One region of the Dickeya fangzhongdai genome, then DNA from elsewhere that is predicted to be linked to it. Evidence: predicted binding sites of a transcription regulator. Region 1 holds the regulator's gene; the other holds the start of a gene.

The links. The regulator ArgR, encoded in region 1, controls arginine synthesis, uptake and breakdown. The targets are predictions, from matches to a motif close to ANTGAATAAAAATACANT.
Positions count from the first base shown of each region.
Region 2: the regulator ArgR is predicted to act here: its motif matches at 5,488-5,505, upstream of argA (amino-acid N-acetyltransferase).

Region 1 covers NZ_CP025003.1:729,066-736,636, reverse strand. The annotation lists gene mdh (malate dehydrogenase) at 61-1,002, opposite strand; gene argR (transcriptional regulator ArgR) at 1,493-1,963, shown strand; gene tsaD (tRNA (adenosine(37)-N6)-threonylcarbamoyltransferase complex transferase subunit TsaD) at 2,009-3,022, opposite strand; gene rpsU (30S ribosomal protein S21) at 3,269-3,484, shown strand; gene dnaG (DNA primase) at 3,612-5,366, shown strand; gene rpoD (RNA polymerase sigma factor RpoD) at 5,523-7,358, shown strand.
Region 2 covers NZ_CP025003.1:1,133,092-1,140,662, forward strand. The annotation lists gene CVE23_RS05225 (prepilin peptidase-dependent protein) at 1-283, shown strand, start outside; gene CVE23_RS05230 (YgdB family protein) at 273-719, shown strand; gene CVE23_RS05235 (prepilin-type N-terminal cleavage/methylation domain-containing protein) at 685-1,092, shown strand; gene ptrA (pitrilysin) at 1,132-4,029, shown strand; gene argA (amino-acid N-acetyltransferase) at 4,151-5,476, opposite strand; gene amiC (N-acetylmuramoyl-L-alanine amidase AmiC) at 5,701-6,939, shown strand; tRNA gene CVE23_RS05255 (tRNA-Met) at 7,019-7,095, opposite strand; tRNA gene CVE23_RS05260 (tRNA-Met) at 7,135-7,211, opposite strand; gene mltA (murein transglycosylase A) at 7,422-7,571, shown strand, end outside.

The DNA.
Region 1 (7,571 bases):
AAAAAGAAAGGCCGGAGAATAGACTCCGGCCTTATCAACAGTATGTTCACACAAAGGTGATTATTTCTTGTTAACGAACTCTTCGCCCAGCGCGATATCCTGCTTCAGGGTATCCAGCATGCTAACCAGAGCCTGTTGTTCAAACGCGCTCAGCGCACCGATGTCTTTACGCTCGGCAATGCCGTTTTTGCCCAGCAACAGCGGTTGAGCAAAGAAACGAGCGTGTTTGCCATCGCCTTCCACATAAGCGCACTCAACCACGCCGCTTTCACCCTGCAGAGCGCGAACCAGAGACAGACCAAAGCGTGCGGCTGCCTGGCCCATAGAAAGGGTTGCTGACCCGCCGCCGGCTTTCGCTTCCACAACTTCGGTGCCCGCATTCTGAATACGTTTGGTCAGATCGGCCACTTCCTGCTCGGTGAAGCTCACGCCCGGAATCTGGGACAACAACGGCAGGATGGTGACGCCGGAGTGGCCGCCGATAACCGGCACGTCGATGGCCTGCGGCTGTTTGCCTTTCAGTTCGGCAACGAAAGTGCTGGAACGGATAATGTCCAGCGTCGTGACGCCAAACAGTTTGTCTTTGTCATACACGCCGGCCTGCTTCAGCACTTCGGCGGCAATCGCCACCGTGGTATTGACCGGGTTGGTGATAACGCCGATACAGGCTTTAGGGCAGGTACGGGCAATCTGCGAAACCAGGTTACGCACAATCCCTGCGTTCACATTAAACAGGTCGGAACGATCCATCCCCGGCTTACGGGCCACCCCGGCAGACATCAGCACAACATCTGCGCCTTCCAGAGCAGGAGTAGCATCTTCACCGCTGAAACCTTTGATTTTCACATCGGTGGGAATGTGGCTCAGATCGACAGCTACACCCGGCGTAACGGGGGCGATATCATAAAGAGAGAGCTCTGAACCTGAAGGAAGCTGGGTTTTGAGGAGAAGGGCAAGGGCTTGACCAATACCACCTGCGGCTCCGAGAACTGCAACTTTCATCCTAAACTCCTTATTATGTTAAGTAAAATTACCGTGGATGCGTTTAGTTAAAAACGTTTATGCTCGCGAGAGAAGCCAGGCGTCAGACCTGTTTTCAGAAGGACACTACATAGGTCCGCAGCGATAAATAGGCACGCAGCGATAACGCACTATGTGATTAATAATAAACTAACAATCTGCCTGATATCTGAAAGGTAATTAAAGTAACAGGCAATTGTAGTATGCCCCGGCATAAGCCCACGACTGATTAACGGGTGTGTTACATTACACCGACCATCAGCCTCCAAACAACATCATTTTGATAACATTTATTTTACTTTTATGTGATGAAGAGCACATTTTTTGACACCCTGGTAAAGTATTGCCCCACCGCCCACTAAGTCCGCTGTCTCAGGCCAATAATCCGGTTTTATACGCGCTCATATTGCATAAAAATTCATTCAAATGCATAATGGCCGCATGTTCCACTTTTTCCCGGACACGGTGCAGAATGCGTAACTCCACTAAACAAGAAGATCTGGTTAAGGCGTTCAAAGCGCTGTTAAAAGAAGAGAAATTCAGTTCGCAAAGCGAAATTGTGCAGGCGCTGCAGGACGATGGATTCGAGAACATCAACCAGTCCAAGGTATCCCGCATGCTGACCAAGTTTGGCGCGGTGCGTACCCGCAACGCGAAGATGGAAATGGTTTACTGTCTGCCTGCCGAACTGGGTGTCCCCACCACCACCAGCCCGCTAAAAAACCTGGTGCTGGACGTGGATTACAACGACGCGGTGGTCGTGATTCACACCAGCCCTGGCGCAGCCCAGCTGATCGCCCGCCTGCTGGACTCGCTGGGCAAATCGGAAGGGATTCTCGGCACCATCGCCGGCGACGATACCATTTTCACCACCCCAGCCCGGGGCTTCAGCGTCAAGCAACTGTATGAAGCAATACTGGTATTGTTTGAACAGGAACTGTAATGCTTCTCCGCCCCGCTATGCGTTTGGGGCGGAATAGCCGGAAAATCACAGCGCAGGCAATTCAGCCAGCGGCCAACGCGGCCGAACCGTGATGCCAAGCTCATCCGTCACGCCCTGGGCAAGACGAACCGCTCCGGCATAAGCAATCATCGCGCCGTTGTCGGTACAGAATTCAGGGCGGGCATAGAACACGTCGCCGCCTCGTTTCGCCATGATGTCCGCCAGCCGCTGGCGCAATGTCCGGTTGGCGCTCACGCCGCCGGCCATCACCAGCCGGCTGAACCCTGTCTCATCAAGCGCACGCCGGCATTTGATGGCCAACGTATCCACCACCGCATCTTCAAACGCCCGCGCGATATCCGCCTGCGTCTGCGGATCGCTGCCGTTTTCACGGATAGTATTGGCGGCGAAAGTCTTCAGCCCGGAGAAACTAAAATCCAGACCGGGTCGATCGGTCATCGGCCGGGGAAAAACAAAACGGTCGGAATGCCCGCCTTGCGCCATTTTCGACAGCAACGGCCCACCGGGATAATCCAGCCCCAGCAGCTTGGCGGTTTTGTCGAACGCCTCGCCAGCCGCATCGTCAATGGACTCACCCAGCAACCGGTATTCGCCAATGCCGGTAACGCTGATCAACTGGGTATGACCGCCGGACACCAGCAGCGCGACAAACGGAAACGCCGGCGGATTATCTTCCAGCATCGGCGCCAGCAAGTGACCTTCCATGTGATGCACCGGAATGGCCGGCACATCCCAGGCAAACGCCAGCGAGCGCCCTACCGTCGCACCGACCAGCAGCGCCCCAACCAGACCAGGGCCGGCCGTGTAAGCGACGCCATCGATATCACTGTGCTGTAGCCCGGCGTCTTTCAACGCCGCCTGAATCAGCGGCACGGTCTTGCGAACATGATCGCGGGAGGCCAACTCAGGCACCACGCCGCCATAATCGGCATGCAACTTCACCTGGCTGTAAAGCTGATTCGCCAGTAGCCCGGCCTGCGTGTCATAAATCGCGACCCCGGTTTCATCGCAGGATGTTTCAATACCCAATACGCGCATTGCTGTTTTCACTCTCGTTTACATTTACGGCGGCGGTTACATTTACGGCGGCCCGCCACGGCTGCTTGATTCAGGCGGGACATAGTCTATCATAAGCCAGTCCACTGACGAGCGAACCGGCGCCGCGCGTTTTATGATCGCTGATGCACTTTACAAACGCGCCACAGTTGCAGTAGAATTCCGCACCATTTTGAAAAGGCTGGCACAAGGCCAGCAGCAAACCGAATTTACTGAGGTGAGAGGCACATGCCGGTAATTAAAGTACGTGAAAACGAGCCGTTCGACGTCGCTCTGCGTCGTTTCAAGCGTTCCTGCGAAAAAGCAGGTGTTTTGGCTGAAGTTCGTCGTCGTGAGTTCTATGAAAAACCGACTACCGAACGTAAGCGCGCTAAAGCTTCTGCTGTGAAACGTCACGCCAAGAAGCTGGCTCGAGAAAACGCACGCCGCACTCGTCTGTATTAATTTTCTGGAGGGTTATCCTCCACCGCGTGATTAATCCGCAGACTTAGCAGTTGCATACGAAGGCCGTGCTTTCCGAAAGGAATGCGCGGCTTATTGTCGTTTATAAACGTATATAGATAAGGGGCTTATGGCTGGACGTATTCCCCGCGTATTTATTAATGACCTGCTGGCCCGCACCGACATCGTTGACCTGATCGATGCGCGCGTCAAACTGAAAAAGCAGGGCAAGAATTATCACGCGTGTTGCCCGTTCCACCACGAGAAAACCCCTTCGTTCACCGTTAACGGTGACAAGCAGTTCTACCATTGCTTCGGCTGCGGCGCCCACGGCAACGCGATTGATTTCCTGATGAATTATGATCGTCTGGAATTTGTTGAAAGCATTGAAGAACTGGCTGCAATGCACGGCCTGGAAGTTCCTTACGAAGCAGGCACCGGTCCGACCCAGCTCGAACGCCACCAGCGGCAAAGTTTATACGAGCTGATGGAACAATTAAGCGCTTTTTACCAACATACCCTGAACCAACCTGCGGGTACGCCGGCCAGAGAGTATCTGTCCAGACGCGGCCTGAGTGATGAGGTGATCCGGCAATTCGCCATCGGATGTACGCCGCCAGGGTGGGACAATGCGTTAAAGCGTTTCGGCCGCAGCAGCGAAAACCGGACCACGTTGACCGACGCCGGCATGCTGGTGACCAACGATAATGGCCGTACTTACGACCGTTTCCGCGATCGGGTGATGTTCCCAATCCGCGACAAACGTGGGCGGGTTATCGCTTTTGGCGGTCGGGTGATGGGAGATGGTATGCCCAAGTACCTGAACTCGCCGGAAACCGAGATTTTTCACAAAGGCCGCCAGCTGTACGGCTTGTACGAAGCGCAACAGAAAAATCCGGAATTGAAGCGGTTGTTGGTAGTCGAAGGCTATATGGATGTGGTCGCGCTGGCCCAGTTTGGCATCGATTACGCGGTGGCCTCGCTAGGAACATCAACGACGGCGGACCATATCCAGTTGTTGTTTCGCGCCACCGATCAGGTGGTGTGCTGTTACGATGGCGACCGCGCCGGACGCGACGCCGCCTGGCGCGCGCTGGAAACCGCGCTACCCTATCTGGATGACGGTCGGCAGTTGCGCTTTATGTTCCTGCCCGACGGCGAAGACCCGGATACGCTGGTGCGTCAGGAAGGCAAGGCTGCTTTCGAGCAACGTATCGAACAGGCAATGCCGCTGTCGGCGTTTTTGTTCGACTCGCTGCTGCAGCAGGTGGACATGAGCACCCCGGACGGGCGCGCCAAGCTCAGTACGCTGGCCCTACCTCTAATTGGGCAGGTACCGGGCGAAACGTTGCGATTATACTTACGTCAACAACTTGGCAATAAACTGGGGCTGTTGGACGACAGCCAGCTGGACCGCCTGCTGCCGAAAGCGGCGGAGCAAACATCGTCCTACCAGCCTCCACGGCTAAAAGTCACAACTATGCGTATACTGATAGGACTTTTAGTACAAAATCCGAGGTTGTCCGCCGAGGTGCCGGAACTGGCGCTGGAAGGGGTGGAAGAGAACAAAGTTGCAGGACTGGAGCTGTTTCTGGATCTGGTGAAAACCTGCAATGAAAGCCCAGGTATGAACATGGGACTGCTGCTGGAAAAATATCGCGAAAGTAAATATCGCAAGCAGCTTGAAACCCTGGCCGCCTGGGACCATATGATTGAAGAGGAAGAGCTCGAAGAAAAATTCAGGGTCAGCCTGGCCGAGCTCTACGACCAGTTGCTGCAGTTGCGGATGGACACGCTAATCGCCCGCGAGAGAACGCATGGGCTGAGCACGAACGAGCGCAAGGAACTGTGGTCGCTGCAACTGGCGCTGACGCGAAAAAACTGATTTCCCGCGGCTTAATTGCCGATAAATAGTAGGGTCGAGCCCTACAGCGTGCCGCTACGGGGGCTGCGGCGATAAGAAAAATTCCCCTAATGTTATTGTTAGCGATTTACGCTGACCGACACCAACCCCAATATTCTGAAGTGTGGATACCGTCTTATGGAGCAAAACCCGCAGTCACAGCTCAAGCTACTTGTCACCCGTGGTAAGGAGCAAGGCTACCTGACCTATGCCGAGGTCAATGACCATCTGCCGGAAGATATCATCGACTCCGATCAGATCGAAGACATCATCCAGATGATTAACGACATGGGCATCCAGGTGATGGAAGAAGCGCCGGATGCCGATGATCTGATGCTGGCTGAGAATACCGCCGATGAAGACGCTGCCGAAGCAGCGGCGCAGGTATTGTCCAGCGTTGAATCGGAGATTGGCCGCACGACCGATCCGGTTCGCATGTACATGCGTGAGATGGGTACCGTCGAACTGCTGACCCGTGAAGGGGAAATCGATATCGCCAAGCGAATCGAAGACGGTATCAATCAGGTACAGTGCTCCGTAGCCGAGTATCCGGAAGCCATCACCTATCTGTTGGATCAATACGATCGCGTCGAAGCGGGAGAAAGCCGCCTGTCCGATCTGATCACCGGCTTTGTTGATCCGAACGCCGAAGAAGACCTGGCGCCGAATACCACGCCCGAGAACGCCGAATTGGCCGACGACGGCATGGATGATGACGACGAAGAAAACGAAGAAGACGAAGACGACTCCGATGATGACAACAGCATCGACCCGGAGCTGGCGCGTCAGAAATTCACCGAGCTGCGCGATCAGTATGAAGCGACCCGCGTAAGCATCAAAGCGCATGGCCGCAGCCACCCGACCGCGATTGATGAAATCAATAAGCTGTCTGAAGTGTTCAAGCAGTTCCGTCTGGTGCCGAAGCAGTTTGACCTGCTGGTGAACAACATGCGCACCATGATGGACCGCGTGCGCACGCAGGAACGCCAGATCATGAAACTGTGCGTCGAGCTGTGCAAAATGCCGAAGAAAAACTTCGTAACGCTGTTCACCGGCAATGAAACCAACAGCAAGTGGTTCGACGCCGCGCTTTCCATGGGCAAACCCTGGTGCGAAAAATTGCGCGAAGTGGAAGACGACGTGCATCGCAGCCTGCAGAAACTGCAACAGATCGAAGAAGAAACCGGCCTGACCATCGAGCAGGTGAAAGACATCAACCGTCGCATGTCGATTGGTGAAGCCAAGGCGCGTCGCGCCAAGAAAGAGATGGTGGAAGCCAACCTGCGTCTGGTTATCTCGATCGCCAAGAAATACACCAACCGCGGCCTGCAGTTCCTGGACCTGATTCAGGAAGGCAACATTGGCCTGATGAAAGCGGTAGACAAATTCGAATACCGCCGCGGCTACAAGTTCTCCACCTACGCTACCTGGTGGATCCGTCAGGCGATCACCCGCTCCATCGCGGATCAGGCGCGCACCATCCGTATTCCGGTGCATATGATTGAGACCATCAACAAACTCAATCGTATTTCCCGCCAGATGCTGCAGGAAATGGGCCGTGAGCCGACGCCGGAAGAACTGGCCGAGCGTATGCTGATGCCGGAAGACAAGATCCGCAAGGTATTGAAGATCGCCAAAGAGCCGATCTCCATGGAAACCCCGATCGGTGATGACGAAGATTCGCATCTGGGGGATTTCATCGAAGATACCACGCTGGAACTGCCGCTGGATTCCGCAACGTCGGAAAGCCTGCGCTCCGCCACCCACGACGTGCTGGCCGGCCTGACCGCCCGCGAAGCCAAAGTGCTGCGTATGCGTTTCGGTATCGACATGAATACCGACCATACGCTGGAAGAAGTCGGCAAACAGTTCGACGTAACCCGCGAGCGTATTCGTCAGATCGAAGCGAAAGCGCTGCGTAAACTGCGTCACCCGAGCCGTTCCGAAGTACTGCGTAGCTTCCTGGACGATTAATAAGATTCTTTATTGAATCGGTGCTATCAACCCCCGGTCCCGACCGGGGGTTTTCTTTCTTATATCCGTGGTTACTCACTGCGTAACGCCAGACCAATACATTCTGGTCCCCTGCCTTTATTCACGATTACCGCCCTATCCCCACGGTAAATACAATGAATTCTTAATAATAACAATCTGCTGAATACTGGATATAAAACAACCATATGGCCG
Region 2 (7,571 bases), 400 kb from region 1:
TGGTCGTTGGGAAACGGTGGAACAGTCGGAGCCGGAGTTTTTCAGCTATCGCCTGCGCGATGGCACGCTGGAGGTGCAAACGGGCGGCCCCCGTTGTCAGGGCAACCGCTGGGAGAAATTGCTGGATCCCGGCGAAGTGACCATCGCCCGTTTTGAGGTAACGAAGGAGACGTCCGGCGCGCAACCGCGTTATCGGATATTGCTGGAGGGGTACTGGACCGCGCGTTCGACACGGCGGCGGCAGGTCGACAGCCTGGTGGCAGGGAGGAATCATGCAGGGTAGGCGGCAGCAGGGCAGCATACTGGTGATAGTGATGCTGGTTATGATGATCGGCTTGTTAATGTTGGGCGGATTGCAGCGCCAACTGGATATTCAGTTGCAGCAGGGAATTGACGAACAGCGCTTCTGGCAGGCATTCAATCAGGGGCTGTCGTCGCTGAACTGGGGAATGGGGTTGCGCTGGCAAGCCACCGGCGAGTGGCAGTGTCAGGCTCAGCAGTCGGCACAGTTACGCGCCTGTCTGCGTATAAGTGGCGAAGACCATTCCGGGCTATTGCGGGGGGAGGGGCGGATAGCCGGTAATCCGCAGCCACTGGCGTTTTATCACCGGGTCATGGCCGATGCCGCAGCGGCCGACGGCGGCATCCGGCCCGTCGCGGGCGGATGGCTGGATTTTTGCCCGGATGCGGCGGAGCCGGCCTGTGTCCCGGCGCAATGAAAGGTCGCGTCGTGAGCCCTGCGCTGGGTTCAGTCTGCCGGAAACACTGGTCGCCGCGCTGTTATTTGCGGTTTCGTTGGTCGGCCTCTTGCAATATCATCAGGTACTTCAGCAATCGTTGTTGCATCAGATGCAGCAGCGTCAGGCGTGGCGGCTGGCTCATCAGCAACTGGAAACTGAAGGCGCAGACAGCGTTTCATCGTCGTCGCGGAGCGTTCCCGCCGGATGGCGTGTGAGCCGGGAAGAACAACGCCATCCTCCGGCCTGTCGCCGTGTGACGGTGACCGTAGTGACGCCCTATCGCTATCGTGCGGTGCTCGGCCGCTGGTTTTGTGATACCCCTGACGCAGTTGTGCAACGTGACAGCCCATAGCCTGGAATAACTGCCTGTATAACGCCTTTGGAGATGTTGATGCGGAAATCTTGTATTTGGTTAAGCGCTTTATTGCTGTGTTTCTGGTTTCCGATCAGTCAGGCGGCGGATGGCTGGCAGCCGCTACCCGAGACGATAAGAAAGAGTGAGAATGACGTTCGACAGTATCAGGCGATACGGCTTGATAACGGTATGACGGTTCTGCTGGTGTCCGATACGCAGGCCACCCGTTCGTTGGCGGCGCTGGCGATACCGGTCGGTTCGCTGGATAATCCCCCGCAACAGCCGGGTCTGGCCCACTATCTGGAACACATGCTGCTGATGGGGTCGACGCGTTACCCGCAGGCGGATGGGCTAGCCGAATTTCTGAAAATGCACGGCGGCAGCCATAATGCCAGCACGGCGTCTTATCGCACCGCTTTCTATCTCGAAGTGGAAAACGATGCGTTGCAGCCCGCCGTCGACCGGCTGGCCGATGCGATTGCCGAACCACTGCTCGATCCGGTCAACGCCGATCGTGAGCGCCACGCGGTAAATGCGGAGTTGACCATGGCCCGTGCTCGCGATGGCTTGCGCATGGAGCAGGTGGAAGCCGAAACCATTAACCCGGCGCATCCCGGCTCCCGCTTCGCCGGCGGCAACCTGGAAACCCTCAGTGATAAGCCCGGCAGTAAACTGCATGATGAACTGGTCAATTTCTACCAGCGCTACTACTCCGCCAACCTGATGAAAGGCGTGATTTACGGCAAGTTGCCGTTGCCGGATCTGGCTGCCATCGCCGCCTCGACCTTCGGGCGGATAGCCAATCGTCAGGCCAGCGTACCGCCGATTGCCGCCCCTGTGGTGACTGATGAACAGCGCGGGTTATTCATTCATTATGTCCCGGCGCAACCCCGCAAGCAGTTGAAGATTGAATTTCGGATCGATAACAACAGCCCGGCGTTTCGCAGCAAAACGGATACCTACATCAGCTACCTGATCGGCAATCGCAGCCAGAACACGCTTTCTGACTGGCTGCAAAAACAAGGTCTGGCCGAGTCGGTACGCGCCAGTTCTGATCCCATGTCCGAGCGCGACAGCGGCGTCTTCAATATCAGCGTTGATTTGACCGACAAAGGACTGGCACAGCAGGATAACGTGATCGCCGGGGTGTTCAGCTATCTGGAAAAACTGCGTAAGGAAGGGATTCAGCCGCGTTACTTCGATGAGATATCACGGGTGCTGGGTATTGATTTCCGCTACCCCTCTCTTACCCGCGATATGAGCTATGTGGAGTGGCTGGCGGATACCATGCTGCGGCTACCGGTGGAATATACCCTTGAAGGACCTTATCTGGCGGATCGGTTCGATCCTGAGGCGATCAAGGCGCGGCTGTCGGCCATGACGCCGCAAAACGCGCGTATCTGGGTAATAAGCCCGGAGCAGCCCCACAATAAAGAGGCGTATTTTGTTGGCGCGCCTTATCAGGTAGACAAGATTGGCGACGAGCGGATGGCGCTGTGGCAGAAGACGGCACAGTCGCTGGCGCTCAGTCTGCCGACGCCCAACCCTTACATCCCGGATAGTTTTTCGCTGATTGCCGCGGATGCCGCCATCACGCATCCGAAGAAAGTGGTCGACCAGCCGGGGCTGCGCGTGTTTTACATGCCGAGCCGCCATTTCGCCAGCGAACCCAAAGCCGATATCACGCTGATGCTGCGTAACCGGATGGCGAGCGATTCCGCCCGTCATCAGGTGCTGTTCGCCCTGAATGATTATCTGGCCGGCGTGGCGCTGGATGCGCTCAGCTACCAGGCATCGGTGGGCGGCATCAGTTTCTCCACCGGCAGCAATGACGGGCTGATGATGACGGCCAGCGGCTACACCCAACATCTGCCGGAGCTATTGCTGACGCTGGTGGAACAATACGCCAGCTTCAGCTCGACGGAAGAACAGCTGGAACAGGCAAAATCCTGGTACGCCGAGCAGTTGGATGCAGCCGAGAAGGCCAAAGCGTACGAGCAGGCGATGTTCCCGATTAAGGGGTTGTCGAGCGTGCCTTATAGCGAACGAAGCGAGCGGCGCAACTTGATGAAGGATATTACGCTGCAGGAGCTGATGGAATACCGCAAGGCCTTACTGCATCAGGCTGCGCCGGAAATGCTGGTGGTCGGCAATCTGGAACAGGACAAGGTGGTTAGCTTGTCGCACAGCCTGCGTGAACGTCTTGGCTGCGGCGGCACCGAATGGTGGCGCGGACAATCCGTCAGCATCAGCCAGCCACAGCGAGCCACGCTGCAACGCAGCGCGACCAGCACCGATTCGGCGCTGGCGGCGGTATATATTCCGACAGGGTATGACGAAGTACAGAGCGCGGCTTACAGTAAGCTGCTGGGTCAGATCATTCATCCCTGGTTCTTTAATCAGTTGCGTACTGACGAACAGCTGGGCTATGCCGTGTTCGCCACCCCGATCTCTGTCGATCGCCAGTGGGGGATTGGTTTCCTGCTGCAAAGCAACAGCCAGCAGCCTGCCTACCTCTATCAACGTTATCAGGACTTTTTTGGCAAGGCGGAGCAGCGCCTGAGCGCCATGAACGCAGAGACGTTTGCCCAGAATAAGCAGGGGTTGATCAATGCGCTCAGTCAGCCGCCTCAGACGCTGGATGAAGAGGCGGCCCGCCTGCGCGGCGATCTGGAACGGGAGAATTTTGCCTTCGATACCCGCCAGCAGTTGATTGGACAACTGGCGTCTATTTCGTCGGCGCAGTTAACCGACTTTTTCCGGCAGGCGCTGCATCCACAGGGGCTGGCGATTCTATCCCAGATTTCCGGCAGTGCGAGTGGGCAGGCTGACTATGCCCGGCCGTCGGAATGGCAATCCTATGCATCGACTTCCGCACTGCAACGAACGCTGACGTTGAAACCGGTGGAACAAAAACAGACGGAAACCCAGTAAGGCGCCGGACAGTAGGTGCTGCTGAAAGTATGAATGCCTGCGCCAGGAGAAATGGCTGGCACAAGGAAAAGCAGGGAAACCGAGCGGGTAACGCGTGGCGATGAACCACGCGTTATTTGCCTTACAGGTCGATGACCAGAATCTTGGAGCGACGCTGGTAGTTGTAAAGCTCCTGCTTGCGTTTCGGTAATACGGCGACTTCCGCCGGCTGGAAACCGCGTTCCTGGAACCAGTGGATGCTGTGGGTGGTCAGCACAAACAGGCGTTTGAGCCCCTGCTGGCGAGCCTGTACGGCGATATGGTGCAGTAACTGATCGCCACGCGACGAGTTGCGGTATTCCGGGTGCACCGCCACGCAGGCCATTTCACCGATGCTCTCCTCCGGAAACGGATAGAGCGCGGCGCAGGCGATAGTCAGATTATCGCGGACCACCACGGTGAATTTGTCGATCTCCATTTCCAGTTGTTCGCGCGAACGGCGCACCAGAATGCCTTGCTGCTCCAGCGGGCGAATCAGCTCCAGAATACCGCCGATGTCATTGATGGTCGCCCGGCGGATTTGCTCGGCGCTTTCCATCACGATCTGGGTGCCGATGCCGTCACGGGAGAACAGTTCCTGCAACAGCGCACCATCTTCCTGATAGCTGATCAGGTGGCTGCGGCGTACTCCGCTGCGGCAGGCTTTCACCGCACCGCGCAGGAAACGCACAATCTCGGAGTTATAGTCACCGGCTTCCTCCAGTGACTGAATACGCTGCTGGGCTTCGTCTGGCAACAGTTCGGACACAATGCTGCCTTCGATATTGGTCACGCCCTGGGAGGCGCAGAAACCGATCATCTTTTCGGCCCTGAGTTTGATAGCCAGCTGGGTGGCGACTTCTTCCGACGTCAGATTGAAACTTTCGCCGGTGACGGAAACCGCCACCGGGCCCAACAGCACGATGGCGCCGCTGTCCAACTGACGATGCAGCGCTTCTTCGTCAATGCGGCGAATGCGCCCGCTGTGGCAGTAGTCGACGCCATCATCCACGCCCAACGGCTGGGCGATGATAAAGTTGCCGCTGACCACGTTAATGTGCGCGCCCTGTAGCGGCGTGTTCAACAGGCTCATCGACAGCCGGGCGGTGATGTCCAGTTGCAGCATGCCTGCTGCCTGTTTCACCAGTTCCAGCGTGGTGCTGTCCGTTACGCGGGTATGTTTGTGGTAGCGAGGCTCGTAGTGATGGGCCATCAGGTTCGCATCGATCTGGGGGCGTGCGCCGTAAACCACCACCAGCTTGATGCCCAGACTGTGCAACAGCCCGATATCATTGACGATTTTGGCAAAATTTTCATGTTCGATAGCTTCGCCGCCGAGCATGATGACAAATGTTTTACCACGATGTGCGTTGATGTAAGGAACTGAGTGGCGGAAGCCTTGAACCAGTTCTGTACTACGTTCCTTCACTGCGAGCCCTCTTTGAATTTTTATTCGATATTTTCGTATTTTTATTCTTCGTAAACTAAAAGGCAAGCGATAACTTTTCGGTCTGGCCCGATAGTTCAGCGAAGTCTGCTTATCACAGTAAAAAACATAAAAATGATTTTTGCATGACAGTCTGATGCGTATTGGTTAAAGTTTTTGACGTTTTTATCAATCTGCCTGATTTCTTTAGCCATTACCGGAGTTGCATGTCTGATCCGAAGCACCATCTGACCCGTCGTCATTTATTACAGGGCGCCGCCGCCACCTGGTTACTGAGTATCAGCGGCATCGGGCTGGCCGCCGCCTCGCAGGTGATTGCCGTGCGGGTGTGGCCTTCTTCCGCCTATAGCCGTGTGACGCTGGAGTCCAGCCAGCCGCTTAAGTATCGCCAGTTTATGCTGGAAAATCCCGATCGTCTGGTGGTGGATATTGAAAATGCCTCGTTGAATAGCGTGCTGAAAAATGCCGGTCGGCAATTCGAACGGCCGGATCCTTTCATCAAAACGGCGCGCGCCGGGCAGTTCGACAAGAATACCGTGCGTCTGGTGCTGGAATTAAGGCAGAAGGTCAATCCTAAACTGTTTACGTTGGCGCCGGTCGCCGGCTTCCGGAACCGTCTGGTGATGGATTTGTATCCCGCCGCCGGTCGTTACGACGACGCTGATGACCCGTTGCTGGCGTTGCTGGAAGATTACAATAAAGGCGATCTGGAACGGACGCTGCCGCCGGAAAAGCCCAAAGACGGCAAGGCGGGGCGCGAAAGGCCGCTGGTTATCATGCTTGATCCGGGGCACGGCGGAGAAGACCCTGGCGCCATCGGCAAAAACCGGACCCGCGAAAAAGACGTGGTGCTGCAAATTGCCCGACGCCTGAAAGCGCTGATCGAGCGTGAGCACAACATGAAGGTCTACATGACCCGCAATGAGGATGTGTTCATTCCGCTCAAAGTGCGGGTGGCTAAAGCGCGCAAACAGCGCGCCGACCTGTTTGTCTCCATCCATGCCGATGCTTTCACCAGCCGGGCCGCCCGCGGTTCCTCAGTGTTTGCGTTGTCAAAAAAAGGCGCGACCAGTTCAGCGGCGCGTTATCTGGCGCAAACCCAGAACGAATCGGATTTGATTGGCGGCGTCAGCCTGAGCGGCGACCGCTATCTGGACAGCACCATGTTTGACATGGTGCAAACCGTGACCATCAACGACAGCCTGAAATTCGGCAAAGAAATTCTGCATCGGCTGGGAAAGGTCAATCACCTGCACAAAAACAGCGTCGATCAGGCCGGGTTTGCGGTGCTGAAGGCGCCGGATATTCCGTCGGTACTGGTGGAAACGGCGTTTATCAGCAATCTGGAAGAGGAGCGCAAGCTGCGCACCAGTCGTTTTCAGCAGCAGGTGGCGCAATCGATTCTGGAAGGGATCAAAGCCTATTTTGCGGCTCAGGTGCGATAAGCGCCGAAAGGCGTACTGTGCCGGAAAGAAATGCCTGAATTGCAGGCATAAAAAAACACCCGTTCGGGTGTCTATTTATTGGTTGCGGGGGCCGGATTTGAACCGACGACCTTCGGGTTATGAGCCCGACGAGCTACCAGGCTGCTCCACCCCGCGTCCGTCTTCTTTCTTCTGATATGATGCTGGTACATTAATTGGTTGCGGGGGCCGGATTTGAACCGACGACCTTCGGGTTATGAGCCCGACGAGCTACCAGGCTGCTCCACCCCGCGTCCGTGGATGCGCACTATACTCCGCGTTCGCTTCGATGCAACCTCTTTTTGCAAATAGTTTACGCTTTTGCCGACGGGTGATGGAAATGTCGGCATTACGTTGCTTTTTTAGACTGCCGAGTGTCGTTTTGATGCGATGCGTTTTATTCTCACCGCCTGTTTGTTATCGTTCTGCGTGGTTTCACACTCAAGCAAGAAGAGAGCACGGAAATGAAAGGATGGTGGGGGAAGTACGTGTTGACCGGGGTCGTCATCGCCATACTGGCCGGTTGTCAGACCCGACCCAGCGATCGTGGTCAGCAATATAAAGATGGCCGTCTCGATCAGCCGCTGGAATGGGTCAACGCGCCGAACGCTAAC